2 regions of the Butyrivibrio sp. AE3004 genome follow, and region 2 is predicted to be linked to the other one. Evidence: predicted binding sites of a transcription regulator. Region 2 holds the regulator's gene; the other holds the start of a gene.
What was found. Region 2 encodes Rex, which represses fermentation and respiration genes when NADH is low (regulators of the CRP and FNR family bind a similar motif). Its sites were predicted from a motif close to ATTGTTAANTANTTAACAAT; they were not measured.
Positions count from the first base shown of each region.

Region 1: gap (type I glyceraldehyde-3-phosphate dehydrogenase) is a predicted target of Rex. The motif match lies at 12,306-12,325, and genes of this name have one in related genera.

Region 1 covers NZ_JNLQ01000002.1:2,116,358-2,133,224, reverse strand. The annotation lists gene BV60_RS0112290 (fibronectin type III domain-containing protein) at 1-425, shown strand, start outside; gene BV60_RS0112285 (ParA family protein) at 488-1,246, opposite strand; gene BV60_RS0112280 (DUF6465 family protein) at 1,268-1,522, opposite strand; gene BV60_RS22045 (diguanylate cyclase) at 1,630-3,144, opposite strand; gene BV60_RS22040 (hypothetical protein) at 3,222-3,635, opposite strand; gene BV60_RS0112265 (hypothetical protein) at 3,625-4,212, opposite strand; gene BV60_RS0112260 (DUF4860 domain-containing protein) at 4,285-4,782, opposite strand; gene BV60_RS0112255 (hypothetical protein) at 4,779-5,138, opposite strand; gene BV60_RS0112250 (type II secretion system F family protein) at 5,143-6,195, opposite strand; gene BV60_RS0112245 (transglutaminase-like domain-containing protein) at 6,213-7,367, opposite strand; gene BV60_RS0112240 (RNA polymerase sigma factor) at 7,370-7,891, opposite strand; gene BV60_RS0112235 (GGDEF domain-containing protein) at 7,888-8,610, opposite strand; gene BV60_RS0112230 (hypothetical protein) at 8,785-9,021, shown strand; gene BV60_RS0112225 (histidinol-phosphatase HisJ family protein) at 9,089-9,919, opposite strand; gene BV60_RS0112220 (methyl-accepting chemotaxis protein) at 10,064-12,079, opposite strand; gene gap (type I glyceraldehyde-3-phosphate dehydrogenase) at 12,388-13,413, shown strand; gene BV60_RS0112210 (phosphoglycerate kinase) at 13,547-14,785, shown strand; gene tpiA (triose-phosphate isomerase) at 14,908-15,654, shown strand; gene tpiA (triose-phosphate isomerase) at 15,654-16,403, shown strand; gene BV60_RS0112195 (hypothetical protein) at 16,481-16,867, shown strand, end outside.
Region 2 covers NZ_JNLQ01000002.1:1,382,257-1,399,123, reverse strand. The annotation lists gene BV60_RS0109200 (bifunctional ADP-dependent NAD(P)H-hydrate dehydratase/NAD(P)H-hydrate epimerase) at 1-810, opposite strand, end outside; gene BV60_RS0109195 (hypothetical protein) at 782-1,471, opposite strand; gene BV60_RS0109190 (redox-sensing transcriptional repressor Rex) at 1,542-2,186, opposite strand; gene BV60_RS0109185 (hypothetical protein) at 2,497-2,832, shown strand; gene abc-f (ribosomal protection-like ABC-F family protein) at 2,995-4,992, opposite strand; gene bglX (beta-glucosidase BglX) at 5,099-7,363, opposite strand; gene BV60_RS0109170 (glycoside hydrolase family 3 protein) at 7,411-9,609, opposite strand; gene BV60_RS0109165 (NADP-dependent isocitrate dehydrogenase) at 9,729-10,940, opposite strand; gene BV60_RS0109160 (GntR family transcriptional regulator) at 10,989-11,669, opposite strand; gene BV60_RS0109155 (2-isopropylmalate synthase) at 11,733-13,163, opposite strand; gene BV60_RS0109150 (methyl-accepting chemotaxis protein) at 13,323-15,035, opposite strand; gene leuS (leucine--tRNA ligase) at 15,288-16,867, opposite strand, start outside.

The DNA of each region.
Region 1 (16,867 bases), 730 kb from region 2:
AACAGTCAAATGAAGGAGCAGGTAATAAGCAGGGTAGCACTAATAACGGCTCCGCAGCTCCTGCAATAGGTACACCCGGTAATACGACAGGGGACCCTGGCAAAGCTGATAAAAACTGGAAACTTGCCAATAAGAAAAAGAGCAATAAAGCCTGGATTTATTACGATAAGAACAAACTGTCTGCAAGAGCATTAAAGAAAAAGGCTCAGACAGTAACCTTCAGAATCGAAAACTCTAAGGGTAAGATAAAAGTGAAGGATCTTTCCGCAGACAATGGCAACACTTCAATTAAGATTAAGGGAAGAAATGTGACTGTTAAGTTTAAGAAGGGTGCACCGAAGGGAACCTACAAATTTAGCGTAACAGTAGGAGCTAAGGGCAAGATCAAAAAAACAACAGACACGATTAAAATAAAAGTAAAATAAAACAAAACTCCGGTCATCAGGAATTTCCAGATGACCGGAGTTACTTTATATACGCAAAGCATTTACTTTTTTAATAATTCTTTTGCAAAGTCCTGATAGTCAAGACAGGTGTTACACTTTGGTGCATATTCGATAAGGAGCTTTCTGGCTTCCTGAGCCTCCTTGGTCTTAACACATTCACGGATAACAGTTTTGAAAAGTTTTGTATCCATCTGCTTTGCAATCTGTTCTATATTTTCCCTGGTTTCACGCTCCAAATTGGATCTTCCGGAATATCTGACGAGAAGAAGACCTGCTATGGAGAGCTCTCTGTTCTGCCTGCGCTTTACGGACATTATGGTATCGTAGAGCTGCTGAATACCCTGCATTGCGTAAGAATCTGCAGTAACCGGGATGATTACCTTATCTGCAGCGATTAGGCAGTTATATAAAATAATGTTAAGTGACGGAGCAGTGTCTATCACAACATATTCATATCCTTCAAGATTATCAAGAGCATCCTTAAGTCTGTAGAATCCCTCGAGATCACCGTCAAGCATCTTCTCGGCTTTAACAAGGAGAGGGTCGGATGCGACAATATCTCCGTTTTCGGTATGCTGAATTGCTTCGGAAATCGGAAGCTTATCTGAATCGATAATAACATCGTAAAGTGTTGCTACATCTTCTATTTTTGCATCGTATGTGCTGCTGCTGTTTCCCTGAGGATCAGCATCGATCAGAAGTGTTTTTTTCTTTTTCCCCAGAATTCCGGCAAGATTGGTTGCCGTTGTACTTTTTCCAATACCGCCTTTTTGGTTGGCGACTACAAAAATTGTTGCCATTTATCCTCCTCCATAACTATATTAGAAATCAATACTGCCGTTGATCTCATCGTTAACAACATAGAAAACCTTGTGATCTTCAGGCTTAACATACACATCAACCTTGGAAATATCTGATTCGCTGATATTCTTTGAAAGGACATCAGCTCTTATCTGCTCCAAAATATCATCCATTCTGTGATCGGTGTTATTGTACTGAACAACAATGTTTTTCTGTGCTGTTGAAAAGCCTCCTGTAGCCTTAACAGCCCTCTCAACGCTACTTTTTCTTGCCATTTTAATTCCCCCTTTAGGATTATACTATTCATTATATAGATGTATTGTTTAAAAATATACTATATATTGTACCAAATTGTACGGGGGATTACTATTTTTTTATTTGTTCATAAAGAATCCTTGTTTGCGGAAGAAGTGTTAATAAGTGTGTTAATAGCAGATATAAATATAGTGGGATTGTCATTTGAGAAGAATACTCTGTCAGCCCCCGCACCACGAGCTTCAATAAAAGAGGTCTCATCAGATGCAACGGCGATGACGGGTATATGATTAAAGCCTGCACGATCCTTGATATAGTGTACGACCTGTTCGCCTGAGATTCTTTCAATATCAAGGTCAACAATTACCAGACGGATAATGTCATGGTACTGGCTAAGATATGTTAATGCAGTATCACCGCTATGTGTCATTATGATGGAATAATACTCACTTTGCATTTTTACAAAATAGGGAGCTCTTTGACTTGCTTCGGGACATGCAAGAAGAATGAGAGGCTTGTCATAGGTTTCTGTTTGTGGAACTACCCATGCGCTCACGCAGTTTTTTCCCATTAGCTTTGATTGATACAATGCATCGTCGGCCATTCTGAATACTTCACTCATGGGATGATCGCCGGTGTCAATAATGGCACCAATACTTAAAGAAAAGGTGGTGCCTGTTCCGAGATTAAGATCAGTGAGCATCATCTGCAAACTTCTGCATCGCATTTCTACTAAGTCGAGTCTTGCAAGTCCGGGCATGAAAACTATAAATTCATCACCGCCAAAACGACCGATAAAATCTGAATTGCGAAAGCTTTTTCTAAGTAGATCACCTATGTTTGAAAGGAGCTGATCCCCGATATTGTGTCCGAAATTATCATTAACCTGTTTGAAATTATCTACATCAATAATACACATACCGCAGGGTTCACCCGGGCGTCTTCTTTCAAAATAGGTGCTGATTGAGGACAAAAGAGCACCTTTGTTCATAAGATAAGTAAGTTTATCAATTGTACTTATTTTTGTCAGTTCCTCAAATGCAAGCCCCTCCTGAGAGCGCACTTCCAGAATGATATGAGCGCCAAGCATTGATAAAACGTAAGAAGCAAGTGCCAAGTAAATGCCTCTTTCGAAAATCTCCGGCGATTTATAAAAATACGAGCATATACAAAAAATTGTGACCAGTACAAATTCAAAAATGCCATATCTGTACATTCTTGCGATGTATACCGTCGGGAAAACAACAAGATACAGCGGAAACCACATGGCTGGCCAGCCGGGTTCTGATGTCATATCTCTGAAGATAAAGAGAATGAACAGAATGAAATAAAACGTAAGACACAAAACATTAGTCATGACTGAAGGCATGATTTTCTTTTTTTTTGTATAAAGATTGATCAGGAAGAAAACTCCAAGCAGAGGCAAAAGTAAATAATGCGCGAGGCTTATTTTAAAGCCGGGCACAAGAAGCTTTGCCACAACAATCATGACAATAAGGACCATTGAAATATACATACAGGATTTACGGAGCATATACCTGTTGTTTTCTTCGATGGCAGGTTTGCATTTTTGAAAATATTCGATAATCATTTTATTTTCTTTTCTCAGACTTCGAATATCAAAATTTGCTTTATTTGGCATATTTATTCCTCTAAGCCGTGTTTATTACTTCATAAGATTTCTGAGTGTTTGTATTTTTGCGTGCAAGAAGTAATAAATTATTTAAGTACGGGAAGTGATTCATCAATGAAAATATTTTCATCGTGTGTTACAACCTTCCACTCTGTTATTACAAAAGAAAGAGCATCGCTGCCTTCGTTTCCCGAAGGCTTTATTTTTACGTCAAGCGTCTGAATATCACTGAGGGGAATGCTTTTTCCAAGTTCCGAATCAGGTACTTTTTCAAAATCATTTTCAAAAAAGACGGGATCGTTTGCCGCAATAAATCCGTTTGCCTCATGGCATGCGCCATAATAGGCAAGGGACCTTTCGCTCATTTTTTTACTGAGGATATAATCAGCCCTTGAATTTACAAGGGTTAGTGCTGCGAAGGATATAAGACTGAGCACCAGAAATATCAACAGTATGGATGCAGCTCCTATATGGGTGCTGTAGACCGGTTTACGTTTCATATCTGGGATCCTCCATGGTTCCTATATAAAAATCAACAAATCTGTCCGAGATGATACGAGGATCATTCTTCGGTGGCAACTGATCGATTATTTCTCCGTTTTCCATCTTGAGTATTGTGATCTCACCAAGCAGGGCATTGCCCTTCATGCGACTTTTGTCCGCAGCAGTATCCGCGTAAACTTCCGAAGCGGGAAGCTCTGAGATACAGAGAAGAAGCTCGTATTTTGCATCATCAAGGGCACCTTCCTCGGTTGGGAAAGTGATGATTTCGAAATCCTCATCAAAAAACATAACCAGTGTTCCGACCTCGGGATTGTCTTCATAAGATACCAGTATTATTGAGTCATCATGGAAAAAATCGGATATCTCATGAAGGCTTCCGTAGTACCCGTAAAAGACTTCGGAAATATTCTGGGTCCAAAGAACAGAGTTGTTCATTTCAATTGATGCTTCGGAAAGGGTGTGAGCACGCACAAAAAGCTGGACGCAGATTGCCCCCGAAATTGAAAAGAACATGATCGCTATGATGAGCTCCATCAGGAAGAGACTCGTTTTGTTATGCATTGCTCTGTCCATGGATTAGTTTTGTCTCCTCAATAAATGTATGTTGATTCCTGACATAGTAAAGTTGGTTGCCTGTATCGTTACCTAACGCGGAACGAATTCCGATCGCTTTGCTGCTATAAAAACAAGGTCCTGCTCATCCGGCAGAGTGATGGTTATCTGTAGTAAATTCTTGCCTTTCGTAGAAATCTCCATATCCTGGATATCCATGATCTTCTGTCCGGATTCCGGAGGGAGATTTCCGGCATCAGCTCTTGCAAAAAGCTCCATCAGTGCACCTTCATATTCATAGAGATATGTGACATAGGCTACATCGCCTTCTATGGTATCAATTCTAAGTGCACCTGATTTATTAAAAATGTCTGTGCTGATATTTCCCTGCTTATCACATTGTCTTAATTTTTCTGTTATGTATGCATATGCTGTTCTTCTGTCATAATTCCCGGAGAGTGTGTCAACGCCTCTCCTGTAGATGCTTGAGCCGAGCGCAATAAGCATAAGCGCTCCCATTGCGAACAGAAAAAGGAGTGCTATGACAAAAAGCATATCCACAGTATGTCTTCCTTTGTAATCTCTTTTCATGGACTAAGTCTCGCTCTCTTTTTGCCAATGTAAAGAATGGTTAAATCCGGGTATATATTTGATGCAATAGGTCTGTAGTCAACAAAAAACATATTTTTGTCATAAATAAGACCATAATGCTCCTCCAAGTACTCCAGACTGGGAGGATATATTCCCTCTATGGAATAGCACTGTACAATGTCACGCTCAATTGCCGTATGGAGACTGCTTTCCTGTTTTTCTATAGTACTTTCACCTATCTGTGACACTCCTGTGTAAAAAATCACGAGAATAAAAACAATCACAGCGGTAGGTATGATAAAACCAAGCAGCCCTAATATGAAATTGTCTTTTTTCTTCAAAGATATTTCTTCCATATAGTTATCCTATTGATGACATTATTCCCATTAAAGGAAGTATTACTGACAACAGTATCAGCCCTACAATAAGTGAGAGTATGATAACAAGTGTCGGCTCAAGAATGGATATGAAGTTATACATTTTTCTCTGAGTTTCATCTGCGTATTTTCTGGCTATTTGCTGCATTACGGTATCCATCGAGCCTGATTGAAAACCTATAGCAACCATTCTGGAATAGAACCTGTTAAATATTCCGGATTCAAGGAGTGCTTCCGGAAAACTGTCCCCGGAAGCTATTAGTGAGCGGCAGGTATCAATTTTGGCCGCCATTTCATTATATTCAACAAGTTTGCTCACAAGACGCAGACCTTCGTAGGTGTCCATACCGCTGGACAGAGTCAGGACCATTCCGTTGGCGAATCTGGCAGTTGATATTTCATTGTAGATTTTTTTTATGGGCGGAATGTGCATTCCGATTGAACGGAAAGCTGTTCGGCCATTTTTTGTTTTTACAAAGAAAACGCATGCGCCGGCAAACAAAACCATCAGGAAAACAAAGAAGATGGAATAATTGTTAAGTGCATTTCCTATGGACATAAGCGATCTTGAAAAAGTGTTCATGCTTGTACCAAGCTGCGCAAATACCTGGCTGAAAATGGGGAGCACCTGAGTTATGAGCACCAGGATGACCACGATCATCATTCCGATCATGATGAGAGGATAGGAGATTGCACTGCTGATATTATTACGTATCGTATCCTCCTGCTCGTAGTAATCGGCAAGGGATTCCATTACCAAATCAAGATTTCCGGATTCTTCACCGATTGTGACCATATGTATTACGTAGCCCGGGAAAACTCCGGTCATTTGAAGAGCAATATGGAATTTTTCTCCTGAACTCAGAATCTGTGAAATGGTTCTGAGCGTTGAATCATCGCCTTCAAAAGTAAAATCCTGAAGCATGATCTCAATACCTTCAAGCGGTGCTATTCCTGCCTTAATAAGCAGAGCCATCTGTCTGCAAAAAACGGAAATCTCATAATCGGATAAAAGCTTTGCTGGCTTTTGCTTCATTTTCCCTTCTCCTTTGGTCAGTAAATGTATTTGGTCTGATAATTTTTGCCATCTCCGATAAAGCTGGCAAGCTTTTCGTTATCTGTGGTTGAGGCAAAGGTGGGATCCATCAGTGACCATTCTTTTCCGTCAAAGTGAATCATACCGTTGACCCATCCTATATCGGTTATATAGGTACTGATCCATGCGTGGTAGGCTGTGCCTGCATATCCGACCTCCATTCTGGTCGGGATTTTTTGTGAACGCAGCATTGCTGTCATGAGTACGGCGTAATCCAGGCATATTCCCTTACCTGTGGTCAGCACCTCATCTACATCCGGAATGTATCCGCTTTGTACGGTCTCTGCCTCCTCATAGTCGTAGGTGAGGCTGCTTATGAGTGCGTTGTAGATATTGGAAACAACCTCCAGATCGTCATTTGCTGTATAAGCCAGATATTCACTGTAGGCTATTGCCTGATTACCTTCATTGAAATCAACATATTGATTTGGATAAAGGAAGGGTAAAAATTTATCGTTTAGTGTAACATCGATTTTTTCTGAAAAAGCTGTTACATACTGAGTTGCGGCCAGGTTTTCGTACACACATACAAGATAAGTTCCGTCGCCTGCCTGAAGTGGGAAAACCTCATCCTTACCGCCGCCTGTTGCCAGGTTGTATGTGTAAACAATTTCATCCGGTCCTGTAATTCGAAGCTTTACCTTGCCGGAATCGCCAATGTAACGGATTACGAGATAACCGTCCGAAGCGTTTGTGGCATCCACTATGGCAAGATCGTTTTTGTGAATATCTTTTCCTCCGGCAAAAGGTCTAAGGCACATCGGAGTGTTATCGCGAAGTCCTTTTGGCAAAACCGTGGTATCGTAATTTTCTCTGTTGGCCATTGCTTTTGCTGCAAGCTCACGGTCAGGGTCAATGACAGGACCGCTTGGGAGCATGAAGAGAAGTATTGGCGTGGAAATAACAATCACCAGCATTGCAAGGATTAAGAGTATGTTTACCGTATAATAATCAGGTACTGTTTTTTCCGGTTTGTCATCCTTCTTGTTTTCGGTATCCTCTGTAAGAAAATCCGAATTCCTTCCTGTTCGTTTAAGGACTTCAAGAAGTACTCCTGTAGCATTGTCTTCACTTATATGAAATTGATTCTTCTTGTTATTAATGTATTCCATATTCAGACTCTTTGCAGGTTTCTAAGTTCCATCATGTGGCTTCTGGCAAGGGTAAGAATTTTTTCAACATGCTTTTTACTTATGTGAAGTGCATTTGAGATTTCTTTTTCCGAAAGACCGCTAAAATCATGGAGAAAGAAAATCTGTCTCTCTGAAAACGATAATGACAAAAGCTCTGCCGGATGTAGCAGAGTATAAAGGTCTGCTCTTGAATCCTGTACTGTCTTTTCATAACATACATCAAAGGCTATACGTCTTAGCCATGCGCTAAAAAGAGCAGGGTCCTTCAGCTTTATGATATTTTTTAGTGCTACTGAATAAATCTCAGTTACCGCTTCCAAAGCATCCCTGTCGTTATCAAGTATGTGTCTGCAATAGTTATAGGTATCATCAACCGTGAGGTTATAAAGCTGCGCAAAACATTCGGAATCATCGTTCCAAAGCCCAATGACGAGTTTTCGAATTTTTGCGGATTTTCTGTTTATAAACATCTGATCACCTGCCTCGTTTTTTATGTGCTTCATGAGAGCGTTGACGGAGCGGTTTCAAATTGTTTGTAGGCTCCCGTTATCAAAGTGTAGAAATGATCGGCGGATAAATCTTTACTTAAAACTGCGGAGTATGAGAGAACAATCGGAAGCTCCGGCGAGATAGTGTTATGATTTCTGACTCGTCTTTCCAGTTCACCGGTAAAAAGCTCCAATGTGTTGTCATCACATTCTTCTATTATGACCAGAAATTCGTTGCCGCTGTTTCTTCCTATCAGTCCGTACTGAGTTCCAACGGATTCAAGAATGGCGCAAAAATCCGAGATAATTCTGTCTCCGCCTGCTCGTCCGTTCTCTTTGTTTATTTCCTTGAGATTACTGATTACTAGAAGAACACATCCAAGGTCTGAGAGCTTTTCGGGCGAGTCATATTTTTGTGAGATTCTGTCAATACTGTATCTGTTTGGCAGGCCTGTAAGTCTGTCAAGATAGGAGAGATCATTTAATTCTCTTACAATATCCGAACTTTTTTTAAGTATGATAAAATCTGTCAAAATTGACGAAAAACCGATAATGAGACAGAGCCAGGTTACTATGAATGAAATAGTAAAAAAGACATTCTTTAAAATCTGACTCCGGAAATCCTGATTTATGATAAGGATAAAAAGATATATAAAAGTGAGCACAATAAGAACAGCCAAAAATATGGCCTTTGCCCTGCGTAGTTTTTGTACAAGCCTTGGTCTGTAGGTCATTAAAATCCCCCTTCAATGGCATAAAATGCACATTTTCTTACTTAATAATTATAAGGAGTGGTTATTTAAAAACTATGCATTAACCATAAACTTAAAATAAAGTTAGGGTAAATTATTCGGGAAATCAAACATATGAAAAATGTAATTTAGTATAATCTTATTGAGGTGATTACTATGATGATTTTATACATATTTATGCTGATTTTTATGATATTGACAACTCTTGGAATATATCTGTATCTTGATGAGTGCAGCCAGCTGAGAAGAAGACTTATTAAGCTTGGAGCACCCAAAAGAGAGGTAATGTCATTCCCCGGAAGATTCCATATCTTTTATTTAAAAGAGCTTTTGTATGAAAAAGAAACCGAACTTGCGGAAGAATGTTTTCTTACAGTTGAAAGAGATATATGAATAAAATCCCGAACAGTGCATGTTCAATGTCATTGAGTGCATGTTGTCCGGGATTTTTTATGGATTTTTACAATTTGATAAATTTTGCTTCTCTTTTTTCAAAGCGTGTGTAATATCTAAAACCGCAGGATTTTACCATATGAACTGCTGTGTCAAAACCCAGGGCTACATGCTCGGGTTTATGAGCATCGGACCCAAAGGTCAGAATTTGTCCACCGAGCTCATGGTATCGCAGGATGACAGCCTTTGAAGGATTGGGTTCCCCAAGAGACGGCTCTGAGTAGATGGACTTAGTATTTATATCAAGTCCTTTTCCTTTAGCTATAAGGGTTTTTAGTATCTCGTCAATGATGTCGGCATAATCTTCATATTTGTAATTCTTATTAAGATTCGGGGCATAACGGACAAGATAATCCAAATGCCCGAGTACATCAAAATCATCAAAAAGCTGTATGTTTTCAAGCGTTGACTCAAAGAACTCGGTAAAGGCTTCTTTTTCGGAACGTCCTTCATAAAAGGAAGAATAATAGGGGTCCTTACCATGACAGACGTGATTTGATCCGATCACGAAATCAAAGGGATACTTTTTTATATAGTCCAGATTTTGTGGAACAATCTGAGGCTGGAGTCCTACCTCAATGCCGAAAAATATATCGATAAGTCCTGTGTATTTGGCTTTATATTGCAGAAGTTCACTCATGTATTCATCGGTATTGACTTCAAAAATCCCCGGAGCAAGATCGGGAGTAGAAGGATAATCCATGTCCATGTGTTCCGTAATACAAATGGCAGGGAGCTTTTTTTGAAGTGCTTTTTCTATCATCATCTCCATGGGAGCTTCTGAGTCACCGGAGTGATGCGTGTGCATATGAAAATCCGCAGGTAATATTTTTGACATAAATAAATTCTCCATGATGTTAAGCTATATGTAATTTTGACCATTACATAATAGTATAAAAAACTAAAATATGCATTAAAAAGGTGGCAGCCGATGTTGTATCGACTGCCACCAAATTATTTATTATTATGTGAGTGCGAATTTTTATGATTTGAAGAAGGCCATTTCCTGATTGAGCTTTTCGGCGATTTCCTTCAGGGAATCTGCGGAAGATGCAAGAGTAGTAACCGTAGCGGAGAGCTCCTGCATTGATGCTCCCGTTTCTTCTGAGGAAGCGGCATTTTCTTCGGAAATAGCGGATAGTGCGCTCATAGTATCAACAACAGCATTCTTGGAGGAATCACAGGTATTTGCACCCTGAGAGATGAGACTTACACCACCTACTGTGCTTCCGATATCTTCAAGCATGCCGTTTACAGCATCGAGAGTCTCACCAAGTGCAACCTGCTGGTCTATGTTCCCCTGTTTTACATCGGCTGCCGCAGAAACGGCTGCGCTACTCTGCTCGAGTAGTATATCCATTTCTCTTCTGATATCATCTGCCATCTTCTTGGAATCATCTGCAAGCTTTCCGATTTCCTCGGCAACAACTGCAAAGCCTTTTCCTGCTTCGCCGGCTCTTGCTGCTTCAATAGAAGCATTGAGAGAAAGGAGGTTTGTCTGGGATGCAATGGATGAGATTCCTTCAACCTTGTCGTTGATACTTGCAACTGCCTCCTGAGTAGCGGAGATGGTATTTGAAATATCATCAATCTTATTGGTCATGTCAGCAGAGGATGCCTGAAGTGAAGCAAGGGATTTGCTTGAAATCTCCGATGCTTCCTTCATCTTCTGAGTTATATTTGAAAGGTTATCTGTAGAACTTTGTACATCCATAACAGCATCACCGATTCTTCCGACATTTTCGGAAGCACTCTGGATTTCATCTGCCTGCTGGGTAGCGCCGGAAGCGATTTCCTGTACTGCATTAGATACGTCTTCGGCTGTCTGAGAAATCTGGTTGGCAGTATCGGAGAGTTCTTCTGAGCTCATACCGACTGTAGCTGCAGATTCCTTTATATTTGTAACGATATGATCGAGTTTTTCGATAACATCATTGGTGCTGCGGACCATCTCACCGAATTCATCTTTTCTGTCTGCAAATTTATTAACCTTATGGAATCTTCCGTCAGACAGTTGAGAAAGTGATTCGTTTACTGCCTCAACGGGATTTGTGAATGAAAATGCCATCTTTATTGAAATAATGCAAGCTATGATAAGCATTACAACGCCTACAGCAATAACTATAAGGGCTGAGGATCTTGCTGCCGCATTAACCTTCTGTGTGTTTGTTGCAGCACAGATTGTCCAATCGGAAGCATCGTTCTTTACATAAGTAACGATAGCTCTGTACCCTTTTCCTGTATCGGCTTCATAATTACCGCTCCTTTGACCTGAAGTCATGAATACCGAATTTGCGCGGCTTTCTTCGTTTTCCTCAGTGATCTCATATTGTGAATGAGCTGCAACCTGACCTGTTCTGTCAACAATAAATGCATCCTCACTTTCTTTTGCAAGAATATCATGGAAGTCATTTAAATCATAATTTCTCTGAACAATACCAAGAACAGAACCGCTGTCAGTATCCTTTATGGGACAGGAAAAAGTGACCTGACGTACACCTGTGGCACTTGAAACAATTACATCTGAAATGTCGGTTTTTCCTGCCATTGCATTTTTAAAATAATCTCTTGAAGCAACATCAACAAGATTACCTTCTGTTCTAAGAACCTGCATGCCGTCTGCGCCTGTAAGAACAGTAAGCGAATTGTCGGCCATCATTGTATCCACATTTAACAGATATTGAAGCTCAACTTCCCTAAGACCTTCATCATCCTGTGCTTTCATAAAGGCAACTGTCGAAGGAGCCATTGCAACCGCCTGTATTGCTTTCAGATTATTATCAATAACTCCCTGCCACTCTGATTCAAGATATGAGGATTCCCAGCTCATGGAAGAGAGAGCATCAGTCATTGCCTTGTCGGTTGAAGTCTTGTAGCTTACCGCCGATGAGATAATAAGGGGAACTGCGCAAACAAGAAGCATAACAACAATCAGCTTTGTTTTAATACTGTTTCCCACATAGATATTACTTTTTGAAGCTTTAGAATTAGTGCCCATAACTACCTCCAATTATGAAAACTGAGAATTGCGATGTATTGAAAGATTTCATCACAAAATAACATTAAGATGTTACTTAAAATATAGTATATTATTGATTGTGCGTGTATTAAATAAGTATGAAAAAATTGTATAAAGTACATTAAGAGATGCTATGAAGTGATTATTTTATGTTTTTGGGCAAAGATTACTTGAAAAAAAGTGAGAAGTCAGATAAAATGTATTTGCTGTCAAATTTTTGACAATCATGTTGTAAAGAATTAGTAACAGCAAATAAATTATTTTTAATCATTTTAGGAGGACTTAAAATGGCAGTAAAGGTAGCAATTAATGGTTTTGGCCGTATCGGTCGTCTTGCATTCAGACAGATGTTTGAGCATGAGGGAACAGAGATCGTAGCAATCAACGATCTTACAGATCCTAAGATGCTTGCACACCTTCTTAAGTATGACTCTTCACAGGGTAAGTACAAATATGCTGATTCAGTTTCTTACGGTGATGATTCCATCACAGTTAACGGTAAGAAGATCACAATCTATAAGGAAGCTGATGCTAAGAATCTTCCTTGGGGTGAGATCGGTGTAGACGTTGTTCTTGAGTGCACAGGTTTCTACACATCAAAGGCTAAGGCACAGGCTCACATTGATGCCGGCGCTAAGAAGGTTGTTATTTCTGCACCTGCTGGAAATGATCTTCCTACAATCGTATATAACGTTAACCACGAGACACTTACAGCTGATGACAACATCATCTCAGCTGCATCTTGCACAACAAACTGCCTTGCACCTATGGCTAAGGCTCTTAACGATTTCGCACCTATCCAGTCCGGTATCATGGCAACAATCCATGCTTACACAGGTGATCAGATGATCCTTGACGGACCTCAGAGAAAGGGTGACCTTAGAAGAGCTCGTGCAGGCGCTGTTAACATCGTTCCTAACAGCACAGGTGCTGCAAAGGCTATCGGCCTTGTTATTCCTGAACTCAATGGCAAGCTCATCGGCGCTGCTCAGAGAGTACCGGTTCCGACAGGTTCAACAACACTTCTTTTCGCTGTAGTTAAGAGCAGCTCAGAAGTTACTGTAGATGCAATCAACGCAGCTATGAAGAATGCTTCAGATCCTGAGACATTTGGTTACAACGAAGATGAGATCGTATCTTCTGATATCGTTGGAATGACATTTGGTTCACTCTTCGATGCAACTCAGACAATGGTTAACAAGATTGGTGACGATCTTTATGAAGTTCAGGTTGTTTCATGGTATGACAACGAGAACTCATACACATCTCAGATGGTTCGTACAATCAAGTACTTCGAGAAGTTCGTTAAGTAATTATCGTTCGAGGTTATCTCGATTGCATGATGCGAACTTTCTTATGAATCATTTTCAAAGAGATCTATAGAGAGGTCCGGTCCTAATGGACCGGACCTTTTTCATTATTTTATTTATCCAGGAGGAAAAACAAATGGCACTTAATAAGAAATCTGTAGACGATTTCAACGCAAAGGGCAGAAGAGTACTTGTTCGTTGTGATTTCAACGTACCTCTTAAGAATGGCGAGATCACAGATGAAACACGTATCAACGCAGCTCTTCCTACAATCAAGAAGCTTATCGAGGATGGTGGTAAGGTTATCCTTTGCTCACACCTTGGTAAAGTAAAGAATGGCCCTAATGAAGGCGAGTCTCTTGCACCTGTTGCTAAGAGCCTTTCAGCTAAGCTTGGTAAGGATGTAAAGTTCGTTGCTGACTACAATGTAACAGGCGCTGATGCAACTGCTGCTGTAGCGGCTATGAACGAAGGTGATGTAGTACTTCTTCAGAATACACGTTTCCGTGGTAAGGAAGAGACAAAGCCTTCAGACGCCGGCGAAGCTTTCGCTAAGGAACTTGCAGATCTTTGCGACGATTATGTATGTGACGCTTTTGGTTCTGCACACAGAGCACACGCTTCTGTAGCTGTAGTTACAAAGTTTGTTCGTGAGAAGGGCGGAAACTGCGCAGTTGGTTATCTTATGCAGAAGGAAATCGACTTCCTCGGCAATGCTGTTGAGAACCCTGTTCGTCCTTTCGTAGCAATCCTTGGTGGTGCTAAGGTTGCTGATAAACTTAATGTTATCAATAACCTTCTTGAGAAGTGCGATACACTTATCATCGGTGGTGGTATGGCTTATACATTCCTTAAGGCTAAGGGATATGAAGTGGGTCTTTCACTCGTTGATAACGAGAAGATTGATTACTGTAAGGAAATGATGGAGAAGGCTGAGAAGAACGGCAAGAAGCTCCTTCTTCCCATTGATACTGTTGTATCAGCAGGTTTCCCGGATCCTATCGACAATCCTGATATTGAGACAGCTATCGTTGAGTCAAACGCAATCCCTTCTGATAAGGAAGGCCTTGATATCGGCGTTAAGACAAGAGAACTCTTCGCAGATGCTGTAAAGAGCGCAAAGACTGTTGTTTGGAACGGACCTATGGGCGTATTCGAGAACCCTGTACTTGCTGAAGGTACAAAGGCTGTTGCTAAGGCTCTTGCTGAGACAGATGCTACAACAATCATCGGTGGTGGTGATAGTGCAGCTGCTGTTAACCAGCTTGGCTTTGCTGATAAGATGAGCCACATTTCAACAGGTGGCGGTGCTTCCCTCGAGTTCCTTGAAGGTAAGGAGCTTCCCGGCGTAGTAGCTGCTGACGATAAAGATTGAACACTTAGCGATAAGTAATCACCTGGCGAGGTTTCTTCGAGCCAGGTGTACTACTTAGTTCGACCTGGCGATAGCGAGAGTCGAACTTCCTTATGAAAAAACCTAAAAGGAGACTTTTTTAAATGGCACGTAGAAGAATTATTGCCGGCAACTGGAAGATGAACATGACACCTTCTGAAGCTGTAAAGCTTGTTGCTGAGCTTAAAGATTTAGTTAAAAATGATGATGTAGACGTAGTATACTGCGTTCCTGCAATTGATATTGTTCCTGTAGTAGAGGCTGTTAAGGACACAAACGTTAATGTTGGTGCTGAAAACTTCTACATTGAGGACAAGGGTGCTTTCACAGGTGAGATTTCTGCACCCATGCTTGTAGATGCAGGTGTTAAGTATGTTATCATGGGACATTCTGAGAGAAGAGATATCTTCGGTGAGAATGATATCCTTATCAATGCTAAGGTTAAGAAGGCATTCGCTGCCGGCCTTACACCTATCCTTTGCTGCGGTGAGTCTCTTGCACTTCGTAAGGCAGGCACTTACAAGGAGTGGATTGAGAGACAGATCACATGGGATCTTAGTGGTGTAACAGCTGATCAGGTTAAAAAGCTTGTTATCGCTTACGAGCCTATCTGGGCTATCGGAACAGGCGAGACAGCTACAGCTGATCAGGCTGAAGAAGTTTGTGCTTTCATCCGTGAGCTTATTGCTAAGCTTTACGATCAGGCTACAGCAGATGAAGTTCGTATCCAGTACGGCGGATCAATGAATGCAGGTAATGCTGCTGAACTTCTTTCAAAGCCTAACATTGATGGCGGTCTTATCGGTGGCGCATCACTTAAGCCTGATTTTGGTAAGATTGTTAACGCATGATGCCAAGGAAGAAAATCGTAGCCGGAAACTGGAAGATGAATATGACTCCTGCAGAGACAGTTGCTTTTGTAAGTAAGCTTAGGCCTCTGGTCGACGATGCTGATGCAGACGTTGTTTTATGCGTACCTGCGATTGATATTGTTCCTGCTTTAACCTCAACCAGGGGAACATGTATCGAAATCGGTGCTCAGAATATGCATTATGAAGAAAATGGTGCATATACAGGAGAAATCTCAGCCGGAATGCTTTCTGAAGCGGGTGTTAAGTACGTTATCCTTGGTCACTCAGAACGCCGTGAGTATTTCCATGAAACAGATGAGGAGCTGAATAAGAAGCTCAAGAAGGCATTTGAACATGGTCTTACACCAATCCTTTGCTGTGGGGAAACACTTGAGCAAAGGAATAAGGGAATTACACTTGATTGGATAAGAATGCAGATAAAATCCGATCTTTTCGGAATTTCAGATGCGGATGTTGCGGAAATGATCATTGCATATGAACCTATTTGGGCTATCGGAACCGGAATGACCGCAACTTCCGATCAGGCTGAAGAGGTTTGTAAGGCTATCCGTGAGTGTATTGCAGAGATTTATGACGATTACACAGCTGAATGTGTTCGCATTCTGTATGGTGGATCGGTAAATGCAGGTAATGCTGCAGAATTATTTGCTCAGCCTGATATAGACGGTGGTCTGGTAGGAGGCGCATCACTTAAACCGGAATTTGGAAAGATTGTGCGCTACAAGTAAGAAAGTTTAAATAGTTTTTTTAGATCGAGTAGGCGGTTATTTTGCCTACTCGATTTTTGGGAGTGGAGAAAAGGGAAATGAAAAAAGATAGAATAGGTGGAATCATTAAAGGGATGCTTTTTGCGTTTGCTGCTGTAGCAGTATTTGCAGAAGGTTCTATGGATGCAAAGGCAGGAAACCTTGCTAATGCAGGGGATATTTCCAATGGTCAGGCTGTGCAGGGAACAATAACAGAGTCTGACAAAGAGATGTACTATAAATATACAGCTTCAGGTTCGGGGTATGTTAATTTTTCAGTAAGCCCGTCTGCACTTACTACAGACGAGCCCAGGTGGGAGATTGATCTGTATGACGCTGATGCTTCTGAAATTACAGATTGTCACGGAACAAAGCCTGTTACCAATAACGTTATGGTACATGCAGGTTCATCATACTTTGTAAAGATAACTAACTGGTCATCAGCG
Region 2 (16,867 bases):
TGCCGGATTTCTTTTCGGAAGTAAAAGCTTAGCCATTTCGGAAACATCAGGTATATCTATATATTTGAACCTTGGAGGTTCATTAAGAAATCCATCATCGGTAATTCCTATATTTACAATATGAATCTCTCCGGAATGAGCAGCCCCTGGATAAAAAGCACAGCCCATTTTCAGAAAGCCGAAGGTAACAGTTTCATCAGCACAGATTGCATGTCCCTGAACCTGACCTGTATCTGCATTTATCCCTGTAGGTATATCTGCAGAAATTACGTGAGGTGCTTTTTCATCAAAATCCTCCTTCGAGTAGTTAATCTCACATACTGCAGATTTGTAGTCACCTTCAAGATCTCTTGTGCAACCTATACCAAGCATGGCATCAACAATTACCGAACTTCTTTTAATCTCGTTATTTATACTTGAAGCATCAAAATCAATCACTGTAACACCGTAAGACAGGGCAATTTTCAGCTGCTGTTCACATGCTTTTGTTCTCTTTGAAGAAGCTGCTTTTTCATTCAGCTTGTGGTTGACAAGCACAAGAACAACAGGAATATCATCCTGATGCAGAATTCTTGCAGCAGCTATTCCGTCACCACCGTTATTTCCGCTTCCTGCAAATATCAGCACTCGTCCGCCTGCGGGCAATGACTTTTTTACATATTTGCATATAGAAAGCGCCGCCCTTTCCATCAGAACATCCTGAGGGATTCCAAAGTGATCTATCGTAGCCTGATCACATCTCTTCATTTCGGCAGCGCTTACTACATATCTTGAGTTTTTATCAACTATCGGTAAATTTTTCTTCGTCATATATTATCCCATCACGTTCTTCCATTCCCGGCTTTACAATAGGGTGCCTTCTTTCCGGATCGTATTTTAAGTCAAACAGGTCTATAACTTCAGGGCCAAATATATTGTGCATATATGAATAAACGTTAAAATTTTCTATCTCCTTTTCCTGCATCCGTATAATATTCTTTTTTAGCTGGACCCTTACCTGGGATACCCATTCATCAATCGCAGTTATTTCAACTGTATTGTCATGTATCCTTTTGTAAAATAGCTCCATAGTTTCAACCATGAGCTGATAGTTAACCTGGTATATTTCCCTGGGAAGGCCAAGCATTTCATCCTCACAGCCTTCTATTTTCTCATTACATTCCTTGATCAGCCTCGTGTGGTCATCCATTTCGGCTTCAAGCTTTTTTCTTTGTTTTGGATTTTTGTCAGCGTCATCCCTTAAAACAACAATTTCTCCAAGAAGCTTCTTTTTAAGACGTTTTATGTCTTTAATCTTCTCTCTTATTTCTTCCTGCTTTGCAACAAGCTTAATAAGCTCAGCCTCAATCCCTTTAATTTTTGCGGTCTTGGGGCTTAGTGTAAAAAGCTGTTGCCATTTTTCATCTTTGAAAAGGATAGGCACATCCTTTCCAATAAGTGCATCGGAATAATTATTGTCGCTCTTGGCCATATCGGAATCCTCATGCTCTCATCTGTAAACGCATGGTTTTAGCTGTCTTCTACCGGTCTGAAACCGATTCTTACTTTTTGTGGGAACTTTCATATCTGTCAATACTGTAAGACAGCTTCATAAGTGAATCCGAAAGATGAACATTTTCAACCTGTACATACGGTGGAACTTCAAGATCTACGTGTGCAAAATTCCAAATTGCTTTAATACCGCATTTTACAAGTTTATCAGCCATTGGAACAGCCTGATCCTTCGGGATTGTAAGAACAGCTATCTCAATTTTGTTTTCCCTTACAAAACTTTCGATCTCCTCTATGGGCCTTATCTCTATATCACGAATCTTCTTTCCGTGAAGATCCGGATTTAGATCAAATGCACCTTTAAAAATAAAACCTCTGTTAAAAAAATTATTATAACCTGATAACGCCTGCCCCAAATGTCCCGCACCTATGATAATAAGTGTGTGCTCTCTACCAAGCCCTAATATTTTTCCTATCTCTTCATAAAGATATTCTACATTGTATCCATAACCTTGCTGCCCAAAGCCTCCAAAGTTATTAAAGTCCTGTCTTATCTGAGAAGCAGTTACCTTCATGATATCGCTGAGCTCCTGAGAAGATATGCGGGTAATTCCCTGATCCTTGAGTTCTCCGAGATATCTGAAATATCGTGGCAGACGACTTATAACCGCCTGAGAAATTTCTTTTCTCGCCATGTTTCCTCCAACCATGTATTTCTCCGAATATATTGCGCTTTTAATATTTTGCTCTAAAAATCCGGATATTATAATTATACTATCTGTTAAAATATAGTCAATGTAGACAAATGAATACACAATAAGGTTTTGCTTTTATTTTTTGAAGTAAAAAAATTCTTTCAGCATAGATATTTACTGATAAAATAACTTTCGACTATAAGTGAATTTGTTTTTTCTTTAATAACAAATTTATAAATAATTTCTAATTACCCTTTATAATACAAGTATGTGACTATGTCGTTTTTTAAGTATATGAGGTCATAAAATTATGGGAATGTCTATTGGCGGATTAGGCGGATATAACGTCTACCAGGCACAGCCTATGAATATGTCTTTATCAAATCAGGCACCTGTTTCAGATGTCTATGATAAGCATAAGGCTGTGGGCGACATTGCAACAGTTGCTCCCGTTGTATACCCAAATGCACAGGAAGTGAAGGTTGGAGAAGTCGCAAGCACTGATGGTAAGGAAGAATCATTAAAGGTCAATCAGCAATTTAACCAGATTGCATCTAAGTTTGGCAGTGCTACAGTTGGTTATGGGCGTGATCTTAGCGGTTATTCCTATGGACAAAGCGGCGGATCTTTTGATGCTTTTGCCTGATATATAATTCAGGAAAGACTCGTTAGACGCTCGAAGAAATCCGGAACATCAAAATCCCGGACATATATAATCTTTCAATTTACAAACAGAGTTCTTTTAAAGTTGAAAGATTATATATGTCCGGGACTTTTTATCCTGATATTTCATGTAAATCAATGGTATTTATTCACTTAGTGTTGCCCATTCATCATAAAGAATGCCAAGTCTTTCCTCATTAGCGGTCAGTTCATCGGATAGCTTTCGTACTTTTGCAAGATCCGTTGCAACAGAAGGGTCCAGAAGTTCTTCATTAATCTTTTCATTTCTTTCCTCCAGTTTTGCAATCTCATCTTCACATTTTTTTATTGCAGCTTCCTGTTTACGTTTTCTGGCAGCTTCTTCTTTTTGTGCTTTCCAGTCTGCAGCTCCCGTACTTCCATTATCAGATGGAGCCGTCTTGGAAGCGCCTGCAAGCTTACCGAAAGAGCTACCCTGCGCAGCTTCGGAAGCATTCATATCTATTCCCCTTCCAAAGCTTGAAGCATTACCGCTTTCAGTGAGCACCCTGTTTGTCTGTTCCTCACAGTGTTCCATGTAATAATCGTAATTACCCAAATAATTAATCAATCTACCGTGAGTCAGGTCAAGTATTCTTGTAGCTGTTTTATTAATAAAATATCTGTCGTGGCTGACATAAAGTACCGTACCTTCATAGCCGCTTATAGCATCCTCAAGAATTTCCTTACTGGTTATATCCAAATGGTTTGTAGGCTCATCAAGAATCAGAAAATTCGCATCTGAAAGCATAAGCTTTGCAAGTGAAACTCTGCCCTTCTCACCGCCTGACAGATCACCTATTCTTTTAAACACATCATCTCCGGTAAACAAAAATGCGGCAAGTGTGTTTCGAATCTCTGTATTATTCATAGTAGGATATGCATCTGACAGTTCTTCAAATAAAGTTTTTTCATCATGAAGAACCTGATGTTCCTGGTCATAGTAACCAATATGTACTTTTACTCCCAGAGTTATCTCACCGTCATCCAAAGATTCCATGCCATTTATTATCTTAAGCATGGTTGTCTTTCCTGTTCCGTTATCGCCGATAATAGCAACCTTTTCACCGCGCTTTACATCAAAGCTAATGTTCTCAAACAGCTTCTCACTTCCAAAGGATTTCGATATGGAATCCACATGCATTACGTCATTTCCGCTTATACATGAAGGCGTTAACGTTATTCTCATATCATCGCGAATTTCCGAAGGCTTTTCGAGACGCTCTATCTTATCAAGCATCTTCTCTCTGCTTTCAGCTCTCTTGATACTTTTTTCTCTGTTAAACTGTTTTAATTTTTCAATAACTTCTTCCTGATGCTTTATCTCAGCCTGTTGGTTAAGGTATGCCTTGAGCTTTGCAGCTCTTATCTGCTCACGTTTTTTTGCATATGCAGTATAGTTTCCGATGTAAACATCTGCGCTTGTCTGATCTATTTCAATAACCTTCCCGGCTATTCTGTCAAGGAAATATCTATCGTGTGAAACTATTAGAACCGCACCCTTATAGTTCATAAGATAGCCCTCAAGCCATTTAATGGAATTCATATCCAGATGGTTTGTCGGCTCATCCAGAATGATCAGATCCGGACTTTGTAATAACAATTTTCCAAGAGCGACTCTTGTTTTCTGTCCGCCGGAAAGAGTGGAAATCCTCTTATCAAATTCCTCCTCTGAAAAGCCAAGTCCCTTAGCTACTCCAACAACTTCGCTTTCCCAAGCATATCCATTCTTTAACTGAAAATCATGATTCATCTGAGCATAACGTTCCATGAGTTTATCAAGTTCATCGCCTCTTAAAACGTTCATCTCCTCTTCAGCTCTTCTGATTTCCTTTTCCAGATCAATGACATCACGCTTCATTTCCCTAAGCTCTTCATAAATACTGTGAGCACTGTCAATGTTCTGATTCTGAGCAAGATAACCAACGGTTGTATCTTTAGAAAGAGTAACCGTACCGGTATCAGGTGTAAGCTCGCCTATCAGCATTCGGATAAGTGTAGTTTTTCCTGCCCCGTTTATTCCAACTATGGCTGCTTTTTCATTATCTTCAATATGAAAAGTAACACCCTTTAAAATATCTTTTCCATCAAATGACTTTGATAAGTCGTGACAATTTAAAATCATAAAATCACTCCAAAAATAATGTGTGCCCCAAAATTTTTACGGGCACACATTAGATTATCACGAATAAATATATTGAGCAAATGCCATGTACTTTATATGTCTGTACTTATTCAAGTACAAAGTCCGCTTCATTCTCCGTCGCTGAGTCGACACCTATAAATACTTTGAATTTTCCTTTTTCACTGTCATACACATTATCTATCGTCCAGAAGCGAAGCATTTCCTCATTTATTTCAAAAGCTACCTCTGCCTCTTCCCCAGGGAACAGTCTTACTTTCTTAAATCCCTTAAGTTCCATTTGGGGACGTACTCTGCTGGCAGAAATATCTCTTAAATATAACTGCATTGTCTGTGTTGCCGGTACAAGACCTGAATTTTTAACTTTTACAGACGCTGTAATTTTGTCTTTTTTCGAACCCGGGACTTCTTTTTTCAATGAAGTTTTGTCAAGAACGATATCTGAAATCTCAAATTCCGAATAAGTCAGACCGTATCCAAAGGGATATCTTGCCTCATTTGGGCAATCAAGATACCTTGTAGTAAAATCGCCTGGTCCCTCTTCAGGCTTTGGTCTTCCTGTATTAAACGCATTATAATGTATAGGCGCCTGCCCTACCACCCATGGGAAACTCATTGGAAGTTTTCCCTGAGGTGAATGTATTCCGCTTAATACATCCCATATTCCGTGTCCGCCTTCTGTTCCCGGTCTCCAGCAGATCATAAGCGCATCGGAGAGCTCCGGAATATGCTCAAGATCAAGCGGTCTTCCTGTAAAAATAAGTGTAACAAGCTTTTTAGCATTTTTTCTGATTCCATAAAAAAGCTCCATCTGTATATCCGGAAGCATGATATCAGCACGGCTTGTGGATTCTCCTGACTGTCCTAAATCCTCACCCAGGCAAAGGACAACTGTGTCTGCCCAGTTTGCAACTTCCATTGCTTCAGCGTAAAGTCTTTCATTTGTCTCTTCAAAATCATCATCGTGATATTCACCATTACCTATTACCGTATCATTGTCGAGGACGGTGCTTCCTTTTGCTACCCGCACTATTGTGTTCTGCTTATCATCCGCACTGATTGCCTTATTCATTCCAAGATAAAGACTTACTTTATCTGCCTCTCCCGCAGCCTCCATGAGTGTAACATTCTTTTCCGGATCAAGTGATAAAGCCCAAGAGCTGTGAAGCTTCTTTTCAACTGCGTAAGGACCGATAATAGCAATTTTCTTATCTTTAAGAGGAAGAGTTTCTTCCCTGTTTTCAAGAAGAACCAATGACTTTCTTACAGCATCCCTTGCAACGTTTCTGCTTTCTTCAGAAAGTGCTATTTCCTTATGTCTTTCATCACAGGCTCCATGATACGGATCTTCAAAAAGGCCCAGATCGTTTTTAAGATTAAGGATACGCATAACAGCTTCATCAAGTAATTCTTCCTTGATCTCTCCGCTATTAATTAATTCCTCAAGATTAGCAGCATAACTTTCGGTGCACATGTCGATATCTACGCCTGCTTTAATTGCAAGTTCCGCAGCTTCCTTTAAGTCCTCGGCAAATCCCCAGGGCACCATTTCACCAATAGCTCCCCAATCAGAAATAAGAACTCCGTCAAATCCCATTTCTTTTCTGAGGACATCACGCATAAGCCATTTATTGCCCGAAGACGGTACACCGTTCAGGGTGTTGAAGGACGTCATCACAAGTCTGGCACCTGCATCTATTGCTTTATTATATCCCTTTAAATACTGATCTCTTAAGGCATATTCCGAAAGCTCACAATTATTATAATCACGCCCGGCTTCCGCTGCGCCGTATGCGGCAAAATGCTTCACACATGCAGCCACATGTTCTTTATCGGAAATAGAATCACCCTGATAACCTTTTACCATGGCAGCAGCCATTTCACCGTTTAAATACGGATCTTCTCCTGTTGATTCCATTACTCTTCCCCATCTGGCATCTCTTACAAGATCAACCATAGGTGAAAAGGTAACCTGAATACCATCTGCAGCAGCTTCCTTCGCCTGAATTGCAGCACCCTTTCTTGAAATCTCGGGATCAAAGGTTGCTCCTTGTGCCAGAGGACATGGAAATACGGTATCATGGCCGTGAATTACATCAAGCATAAACAGCATTGGTATATGATGCGGATGATTTTTTACATATTCCTCCTGAATTGCTTTTACCTTATCCGCACCGTTTACTCCCAAAATACTCCCCGCAAGTCTTTTTGCCTTATCTGTTGCTTCATTTTCGGCAATACCGGTGACAGCAGCGTCCTTTTCAAAAGACCACCCGGGTATCTGCACCAGCTGCATTATTTTTTCTTCAATCGACATATCTTTTAAGAGTGCATCTAAATCTTCTCTCTTCATTCTGTACCCTCCGTATCATCTATGAAAATTGTTTAAGTTAATAAGTTTTAATCAACTCTGTTTCTTACATATTTTTCCCATCTGTCATCCTTTATCTGGCCGCTCCAGTTAAGACCAAAGCCAAAATCGTATGAATTACCTGCAGAATCAAGATAGGGATCATAATCAAAAGGAACATCCTCAAAGTGTTCTTCTACTGTTTCCATATTTTTCGGAAGACAAACAGGAAGCATAGCTGACGGCTCAGCCTTACCGCTTATTATAGATAATACAGCCCCGCTCTCAACTCCGAAATTAACCAAAACAGCATCAGCATATTGTTCAAATTCAGCAACAATGCAGGGATTATTCATACGAATTGAAACTATAACGGGCTTATCTCCCATAAGCTCTCTTGCCTTTATAACAAGATCAAGATCACTTTCATTTGCAGCTTTATTTGTTTTTCCTTTGTAGGATCTGTTTGAAGATTCCTCCCTGAAATCTCCTCCTGCTATACTGTTATCACGTGCTTTATCAGCAGTATATGGTCTGTACATTAGTGTGACCGGTCTGTATCCGGTTTCTTCCGTATAACCATCGCTTATTGGACTTTCAATAAAACAAATAGCCATATCTGCCTTTGCAGGATCATCTGTTACATCATAGAAAGCTTCTACATCATTTTTACAAGCTCCCGGGATATCCAAAGCTTCAATCATGTTTCTCATAAAGCCTTTATGCGCTTCAATATGTCGTCCGGGTATATAAACTTTCATTCTTTCCTTTACAGGAAGAACTCCGTTATTCTTAACCATGACTATGCTTTTTATCTGCGCTTCAAAACCGGCCTCAACGAACTCATCATAACTTAGAGTTTTGCTGCTGCTTTCAGGATCAAGGTATGGATTCTCAAAAAGCCCGCACCTGAAACTGTTTAAAAGAAGTCTTTTCGCACTTTCTTCAAATCGTTTCCTCATTTTTGCTTCACCATATCGCTCACAGCCTATACGATATGCATCCAGAATGGGGTTAATGTCATTATTTCCGCCAAACTGGTCAACTCCGTTTTCAATTATGCAAAGATGTCTTTCAGCTTCGGATAAATCTTCCATACCGTAACACCTTGAGCCAAAGGAATCAATCTTATCGGAGGGATCCTGTGTTATTCCCCAATCTGTACATATAACACCATCAAAACCGTATTTTTCCCTCAGAAGATCGCCAATTATATATTTGCTATAGCTGTTTCCCACATTTTTTCCTGAAGGGTCTACTCCATAGCTGATTGTGTAATAAGGCATTACTGCAGAAGCTTTTCCTGTACCCTCAAGATTAAAAGCACCCTCAAGAAAAGGCTTTAAATGCTCGTCTAAGTTGTTTCCCGGATAAACAGCATATTTTCCGAATGCATAGTGAGCATCACGTCCCGCTTCACAAGGACCACCTCCCGGCCAATGCTTTACCATTGCAGCTACGCTACCTGGCCCCCAACCGTTTTCATTATCATTCTGAAGTCCTTCACAATATGCTTTTGCATAATCAGTAACAAGTCTGCTGCTTTGACCGTAGGTATCGGAGACTCTCATCCATCTCGGCTCGGTGCCAAGGTCAATCTGCGGTCCGAGTTCTGTTGTAATGCCCAGTGCTCTGTATTCCTTAGCCGCTATCTTTGCAAATTTTTTCACAAGATCAGGATCGAAGGTTGAAGCAAGTCCAAGTCCCAATGGCCATTTACTTGTATCTCTTGCTTCTGTCTTAAATTCTGCCGAAGCACTTCCCGCAGCATGCCTTGGGTCTGAGCTTGTGTTTACAGGAATACCATGTGGCATCTCTTCACATAATGCCTGCATTTCATTATTCCATTTTGCAGCAACCTCACCATTTTTCAGTTTCATGGCAAGAACATACCTGACATGATCTTTTGTCAAAAACTTTCTTTGCTGATCTGTAAGTTCAAAATCCTCTGCTCCGCTTTCCTCGAAACTCTTACCGCCCCTATAGGTTGCGCCGAACCAATCACCGGAACTTGCAGGAACAACCTGATGTGCGCTATACATCATTAGACCGGCAATTTCTTCAACGGTAAGTCTTCCGGCAAGATCATCTGCTCTTTCTTCGGGTGTAAGTCTCCAATCCTCATAAGGTAAAAGTTCTCCCGTACGTTCTAAGTCCTTAAAGAAAAGGCCGTCTTTTTCAATTATTCCGGCACTAACTGTACCTAAAGACGGACCATTAGGATTATTCACAATTTTAATTTTGACCATGCATAATACCCCCCTTTTGACTGTACCCAATGTAATAATAATAACATACTGCACCGCCAATAAGAAAGAATGCACTATAAAAGGAAAAGCCTTCCCGATCCGGAAAGGCTTTAACTCTTTTATTTTGATATTTTCTCGTATGTTTCTCTGATTGCCTTAATAAACTGCTCTGAATTTAATTTCTTTGCATTAGGATTACTTGTGATCAGAACAAGGTCACCTGTCATCTTACCGCTTTCGATTGTTGAAAGTGTTGCTTTTTCCATCTTATCAGCCCAATCGATAAGTCCCTGTATTTTGTCAAGTTCACCGCGCTTTCTCATAGCTCCGGTCCAAGCAAAAATAGTTGCTACAGGATTTGTTGATGTTTCTTCACCCTTTAAGTATTTGTAATAGTGACGTTGCACAGTACCGTGAGCTGCTTCGAACTCGTAAATACCTTCGGGAGAAACAAGTACAGATGTCATCATTGCAAGCGATCCGCAAGCTGAAGATACCATATCACTCATAACATCTCCGTCATAGTTCTTACATGCCCAGATAAATCCGCCCTTTGACTTCATTACTCTGGCAACAGCATCATCAATAAGTGTATAGAAATATTCTATTCCTGCAGCATCAAATTTATGTCTGTAATCACTTTCAAAAGTTGTATCAAAAATCTCACGGAATCGTGCATCATATGTCTTGCTGATAGTATCCTTAGTCGCAAACCAGAGGTCCTGTTTTGTTGAAAGCGCATATTCAAAGCATGCCTTTGCAAAGCTCTTTATTGAAGCGTCCTTGTTATGAATACCCTGAATGATACCCGGTCCGTCAAATTCCTGAATTGTCTGTCTGATTTCCTTACCGTCGGCACCTGTAAATACAAGCTCTGCCTTTCCGGCACCGGGAACAGCAATCTCAACATTCTTATAAACATCACCGTAAGCATGACGGGCAAGTGTAATAGGCTTGTCCCAAGTCTTTACATTAGGTTCAATTCCCTTAACAAGAATAGGTGCTCTGAAGACAGTTCCGTCGAGCATAGCACGAATTGTTCCGTTAGGACTCTTCCACATCTGCTTAAGGTCATACTCTTCAACTCTGGCAGCATTAGGTGTGATCGTAGCACACTTAACTGCAACTCCGTATTTCTTTGTGGCATTAGCACTGTCTATTGTAACCTGATCATCTGTCTCGTCGCGATATTTTAACCCCAGATCATAGTATTCACTCTTAAGCTCAATATAAGGCTCAACAAGCTCTTCCTTAATCATCTTCCAGAGAATTCTGGTCATTTCATCTCCATCCATCTCAACGATTGGGGTGGTCATCTGTACTTTCGACATAGTGTCTCCTCTCTTTAGTGATTTTTATATTTTATGTCCTTTTGCATCTTATGAAAACTTTTCCAAAAGCCCATTCCTTACCATATTATCATATGCACTGCGCATGTGCCTATTGGCAATTTCCTCAGCTCTGTCAGGATCCTTGTCGCGAATCGCTTCCATGATCGCACGATGCTCATCATTGCAATCCTTGCCTCTTTTTCCCGCAAGTGTTTTTTGTCTTATCTGCCATACATATTGATGATAATCCTTTAACAGATGTTCAAGCATTTTTGAGTCACAGGATTCATATAATATTGTATGAAATCTGTTATCAAGCTCTGCCAGCTGGTCAGAATGTCCTTTTTGTTCATGAAAATCCGCAAGATAGACAATCTCTTCAAGTTCTTCCATCTGTTCGGGAGTAATATTATCACAAGCCCATCTTGCGCATAAGCCTTCAAGCCTTGATCTTATCATATATATATCCCGGATATCCTTGGCACTTATTCCTACAACATAGGCTCCTTTATTAGGAATAATCTGAACCAGCCCTTCAAGTTCCAATTGGCGCAGCGCCTCTCTAACAGGAGTCCTGCTGACTCCCAGTTCCTTTCCGATCGCTACTTCTTTTAATTCCTCATGATCAGAATATTTACCATTAAGAATATCCTCACGGATTCTGTGAAAAACCCTTCCTCGCAGGGAGTATTTATCAGTTACTTCCTGTTTTAAATCCTTCTTATCCATATTCCCTCATCTATTAAACTCTTGGAATAATAAATTTCATTATTCTATATATTTATGAAATCATTAAGAAAGCTTTATAATTTCACCATCAGTTACTTTTATACCGATAAGCTCTGATACCTCATCTATTTTCTTAGTAAGCTCTTCATCATACATTACTGTAACACGGCCGCTTGCATATTCACCGTCAACCCATTCCTTTAATATCTGAACAAGCTGATTGTCCTTACCGATAGCTTTATCTCCCTTTAAATGATAATGAACATTTATCCAATGAGCTATTCCCGCAAGACCCGATGTATTGGAAACAGCACTTACCGGCGGCCTTCCAAGGAACTTATCAGTATCAAAAATATTGTATATTTCCTCGTTTTTAAGAAGTCCGTCAGCATGAATGCCTGCTCTGGTAACATTAAAGTTTTTACCTACAAAAGGTGTCTGAGGGGGAATATGATAACCAAGCTCCTTCTCATAATATCTTGCCAGTTCAGTAATAACCTGAGTATTCATACCGTTAAGAGTTCCCTTAAGCTGTGCATATTCAAATATCATAGCTTCAAGAGGAGTATTACCTGTTCTCTCACCGATTCCGAACAATGAAGCATTCACGCCTGAACATCCATATAACCAGGATGTTGTTGAATTTGTAACCGCTTTATAAAAATCGTTGTGACCATGCCATTCTAAAAGCTCACTGGGAACACCTGCATGAGTATTAAGTGCATAAATTATTCCCTGAACACTTCTTGGAATAACGGCACCTGAAAAATTAACGCCGTATCCCATAGTATCGCAGGCACGAACCTTTATCGGAATTCCATACTCCTTACGAAGCTTCATAAGTTCTACGCAGAAAGGAACAACAAACCCATAAATATCTGCTCTTGTAATATCCTCCAGGTGGCATCTGCAGGCAATGCCTTCTTCGAGACAATCTCTGATAATACTAAGATAATGATCGAGTGCCTGTTTTCTTGTCATCTTAAGCTTCAGGAAAATATGATAGTCCGAACAGCTTACAAGGATACCTGTTTCCTTCATTCCTATCTCTTTAACAAGCTTAAAATCTTCCTTACTTGCTCTTATCCAGCTTGTAACTTCAGGGAACTCATAGCCTCTTTCCATACACTTATAGACTGCATCCCTGTCTTTTTTACTGTAAAGAAAAAATTCACTGGCTCTTATCATTCCATTTGGTCCGCCGAGTTCATGAATCATATCATAAATCTTTACAATCTGCTCAGTCGAATAAGGTGCTCGTGACTGCTGTCCATCGCGAAATGTTGTATCTGTGATCCATATATCCTTTGGCATATTGTGAGGAACAATTCTGTCATTAAACGGAATCTTAGGCACCTCATCATAAGGAAACATATTTCTGAAAACATTGGGTTTTTCAACATCATTAAGAATATACATATGTTCCTCAATCTGTAACAGATTGTTTTTATCATTCATAGTTACTGGTCTGTTTTGAAATGTCTGATCCTGCATTTTATTCCTCCTGTGAAAACTTCCTGATACCTTAAGCAAAAAAGTTAATGTCTTATGTTTGCATTATTGTATACAATAATACTTTGCATGTCAACGCTTTAATGTAATAAAGTGCAAAAAAAACGGGAAAGATATTATCCTTCCCGGAAGCATTCAGTATTACCTTAGTTTAAACTGATTTATTATTCTTGTGAGATCTTCTGACTGTTCAGTTAGTTTTTGCGAAACGTTACTTGATTCCTGGGCGGTTTCGGAATTACTTTGGACAACCGCTGATATCTGATCAATGCCATCGTTTATTTCTTCCATACTTGAAGCCTGCTGTTGTGCCATTTCACCTGTCTCGGAGATCATCTCTGTTATCTCAGATACAGAATCCTGCATTTTTTGAAGAGCGGCCTGTGTCTCACCAACAACGTCATTTCCGTTTCTGATTTCTTCCATTGTATCCTGGATCAGCTGATGTGTATTCTTGGCTGCTTCAGTACTCTGTGTAGCAAGAGCGCTTATTTCTTCAGCAACAACCGCAAAGCCTTTACCGGTATCTCCGGCTCTTGCCGCCTCAATTGAGGCATTCAAAGCAAGCAGCTGTGTCTGTTTTGCTATTGATTCAATTGTATTGGTAACCTGCTCTATCTCGTTTGATGCTTCAGTAATCCTAATCATAGCGTCAGTAACAAGATGCATTTTTCTTGCACTTGCATCAGCATCATCTCTTACCTGATCTGCCATACGTCTGGATTTCTCAGCTGTTTCAGCCATAGTCTTAGTCTGAGCTGTAATCGTATTTACAGATGCTGTAAGTTCCTGAACTGCTGCAGCCTGGTCCGTTGAGCCTTCAGCAAGATCGGTTGCGCCTCTGCTCATACCACTTGCTCCCTGTGAAACATGATTTGAGGATTCACGAACATGGGATAATGTATCGGACAGTGAATCGGTAATATTATTCATAGCTTCATTTATAGGAGCAAAATCACCTTTATACAAAGAGGGAGTAAGTGTTCCTTTTGTAAAATCACCATCAGCAACAAGATTTAAGGTTTCTCTTATATCAGAGACAATCTTTTCGGTTGCGGAGGTGGAATCACTGAGGTCTTTGGCAAGCATTCCAAGTTCATCGTTTGATACATAATCAATATTTATATTAAGATTTCCTTTTGCCATTTCGTCAGCTGCTTTAGAAATTTCTTTAACCGGAACAAGTATTGATTTTGAGAGCTTTTTCTTAACATCTACAATATACATTAACAGTAAAATAACAATAAGCAGTGTTAGTGCACTCATAGCAAAGCCCAATATCAAGGCATTTCTATATGCTTTTTCAGCTGATTCTGTTGAACTGCTTGATACTGTCTTAAAATCCTTTACTACAACATCAATTGATGGATAAAGCGTGTCATTAAAATAATAAAAAATCTCTTCAGAGCTTGAACCATCATTAAACATGTTTCCTAGAGTCACACCGTTTGCTTCAACCTTCTTCAGATCCGAGGAAACCTGATTAATAGCCGTTTTATCATCAAGAACCTTTGAAAGCTTTGTCAGAGTAGCATCAAAATCCGCAAATTTATCCATTGCTTTTCCAAGCTGTTCCTGTCTGATCCCTTCATCCGGCGATGATAATGCCCAAAGAAAAGCTTTTGACAGCGCCTGAATGTCAATTCTAATATCAGCCTGCAAAGTATTCATTGTGTAATATTTTGTATAAATCGTTCTAATCGATAGCATAGCGGAAAAAATTGTAATAACCAGGATTGCTACTGCAACAACAAACATGATTATTATCTGTTTGAAAGTAGAACTGAATTTTTCCTGCACTTTCATGTCCCGAATATTGTTTTCGTCAACACTGATCAGATTTCTTATACTCATATTTTTCCCCTCATTGTAAGACCCAAGTGAATAAACCTGCAGTTATACCTCAGGTCAGTCCAAAGTTTTCATAAAGCTTTTGCCAATATAGAAACAGGATTTAAATACCTATATATATCTTACTCTATCATTTCCAAAATAAACATTATAAATGAACGATTTTTCAAAAATTTAATAAAAGCCCCATGCCGATTTCCGACATGGAGCTCTTCATATAAATAACATTGAATTTCTGAGAAAATTCATAAAATATTATTTCATAACAATATTTACAATCTTACCCGGAACATAAATCTCTTTGATAATATTGCCATTAAACTTACCGGCTATTGCTTCCTTTGCTTTTGCAAGTACTGCATCTTTAGGATCATCCTTACCGATTGAAATTGTAGCACGTACCTTACCATTTACCTGTACAGCTATTTCTACAGTATTCTCAACAGTAAGTGCCTCATCAAACTCAGGCCATGTCTGCTGGTAAAGTCTTCCCTCGCCGCCTATTCTCTGCCAAATCTCTTCAGTAATATGAGGCGCTACAGGATTGAGCATTGTGATAAGAGTCTTATACTCAGCCTTATTAACTGAATTCTTTTTATAGAAGTCGTTAATAAGAGACATCATTGCAGCGATTGCAGTATTGTATTTAAGGTTTTCAAAATCATTTGATACCTTCTTAATGGTTCTGTGCATCTCACCCTTAAGGTCATCAGAATACTCGTCGCCATCAACTAAAATATCCTGCAGCTTCCAAACTCTCTCAAGGAATCTTCTGCAACCCTTAACGCCATCCTCGGACCATGATGCAGCCAGGTCGAATGCACCAATGAACATCTCATATGTACGAAGAGTATCCGCACCGTAATCCTCAACTATATCATCAGGATTAACTACATTGCCGCGGGATTTACTCATCTTCTCGCCGTTCTCACCGAGAATCATTCCATGGCTAGTACGTTTCTGATAAGGCTCTGATGTAGGCACAACACCCTGATCAAACAGGAACTTATGCCAAAATCTTGAATACAGAAGGTGAAGTGTTGTATGCTCCATTCCTCCATTGTACCAGTCTACGGGAAGCCAATATTTAAGTGCTTCCTTGCTGGCAAGAGCTTCTGTATTTGTAGGATCCGTGTATCTAAGGAAGTACCATGAAGAACCTGCCCACTGAGGCATTGTATCTGTCTCACGCTTTGCAGGGCCGCCACAGCAAGGGCATGTTGTATTTACCCAGTCAGTCATTGCAGCAAGCGGTGATTCGCCATTATCTGTAGGTTCATAGCTGTCAACCTCGGGAAGAAGAAGCGGAAGCTCTGATTCATCAATCGGAACATATCCGCATTTTTCACATTCAACAATCGGAATAGGTTCTCCCCAATATCTCTGACGTGAAAATACCCAGTCACGAAGCTTATAGTTCACCTGCGCATGTCCGATCTTCTTTTCCTCAAGGAAGGATATCATCTTTTCCTTAGCTTCACTGACAGAAAGTCCATTAATAAAGTCTGAGTTAATGAGTACACCTGTAGCAACATCAGTAAATGCTGCCTCATTAACGTCTACCTCTTCTCCATCTTTTGCTACAACCTGAATAATCGGAAGACCAAATTTCTTGGCAAATTCCCAGTCTCTGTCATCATGTGCGGGAACGGCCATGATTGCACCTGTTCCATAACTCATAAGTACATAGTCTGAAACCCAGATTGGAATTTCTTTACCATTTACAGGATTTACAGCACAAAGACCGTCAATCTGAACACCGGTCTTGTCCTTTGCAAGCTCTGAACGCTCAAAATCTGATTTTTTGGATGCTTCCTCACGATATTTAAGAATCT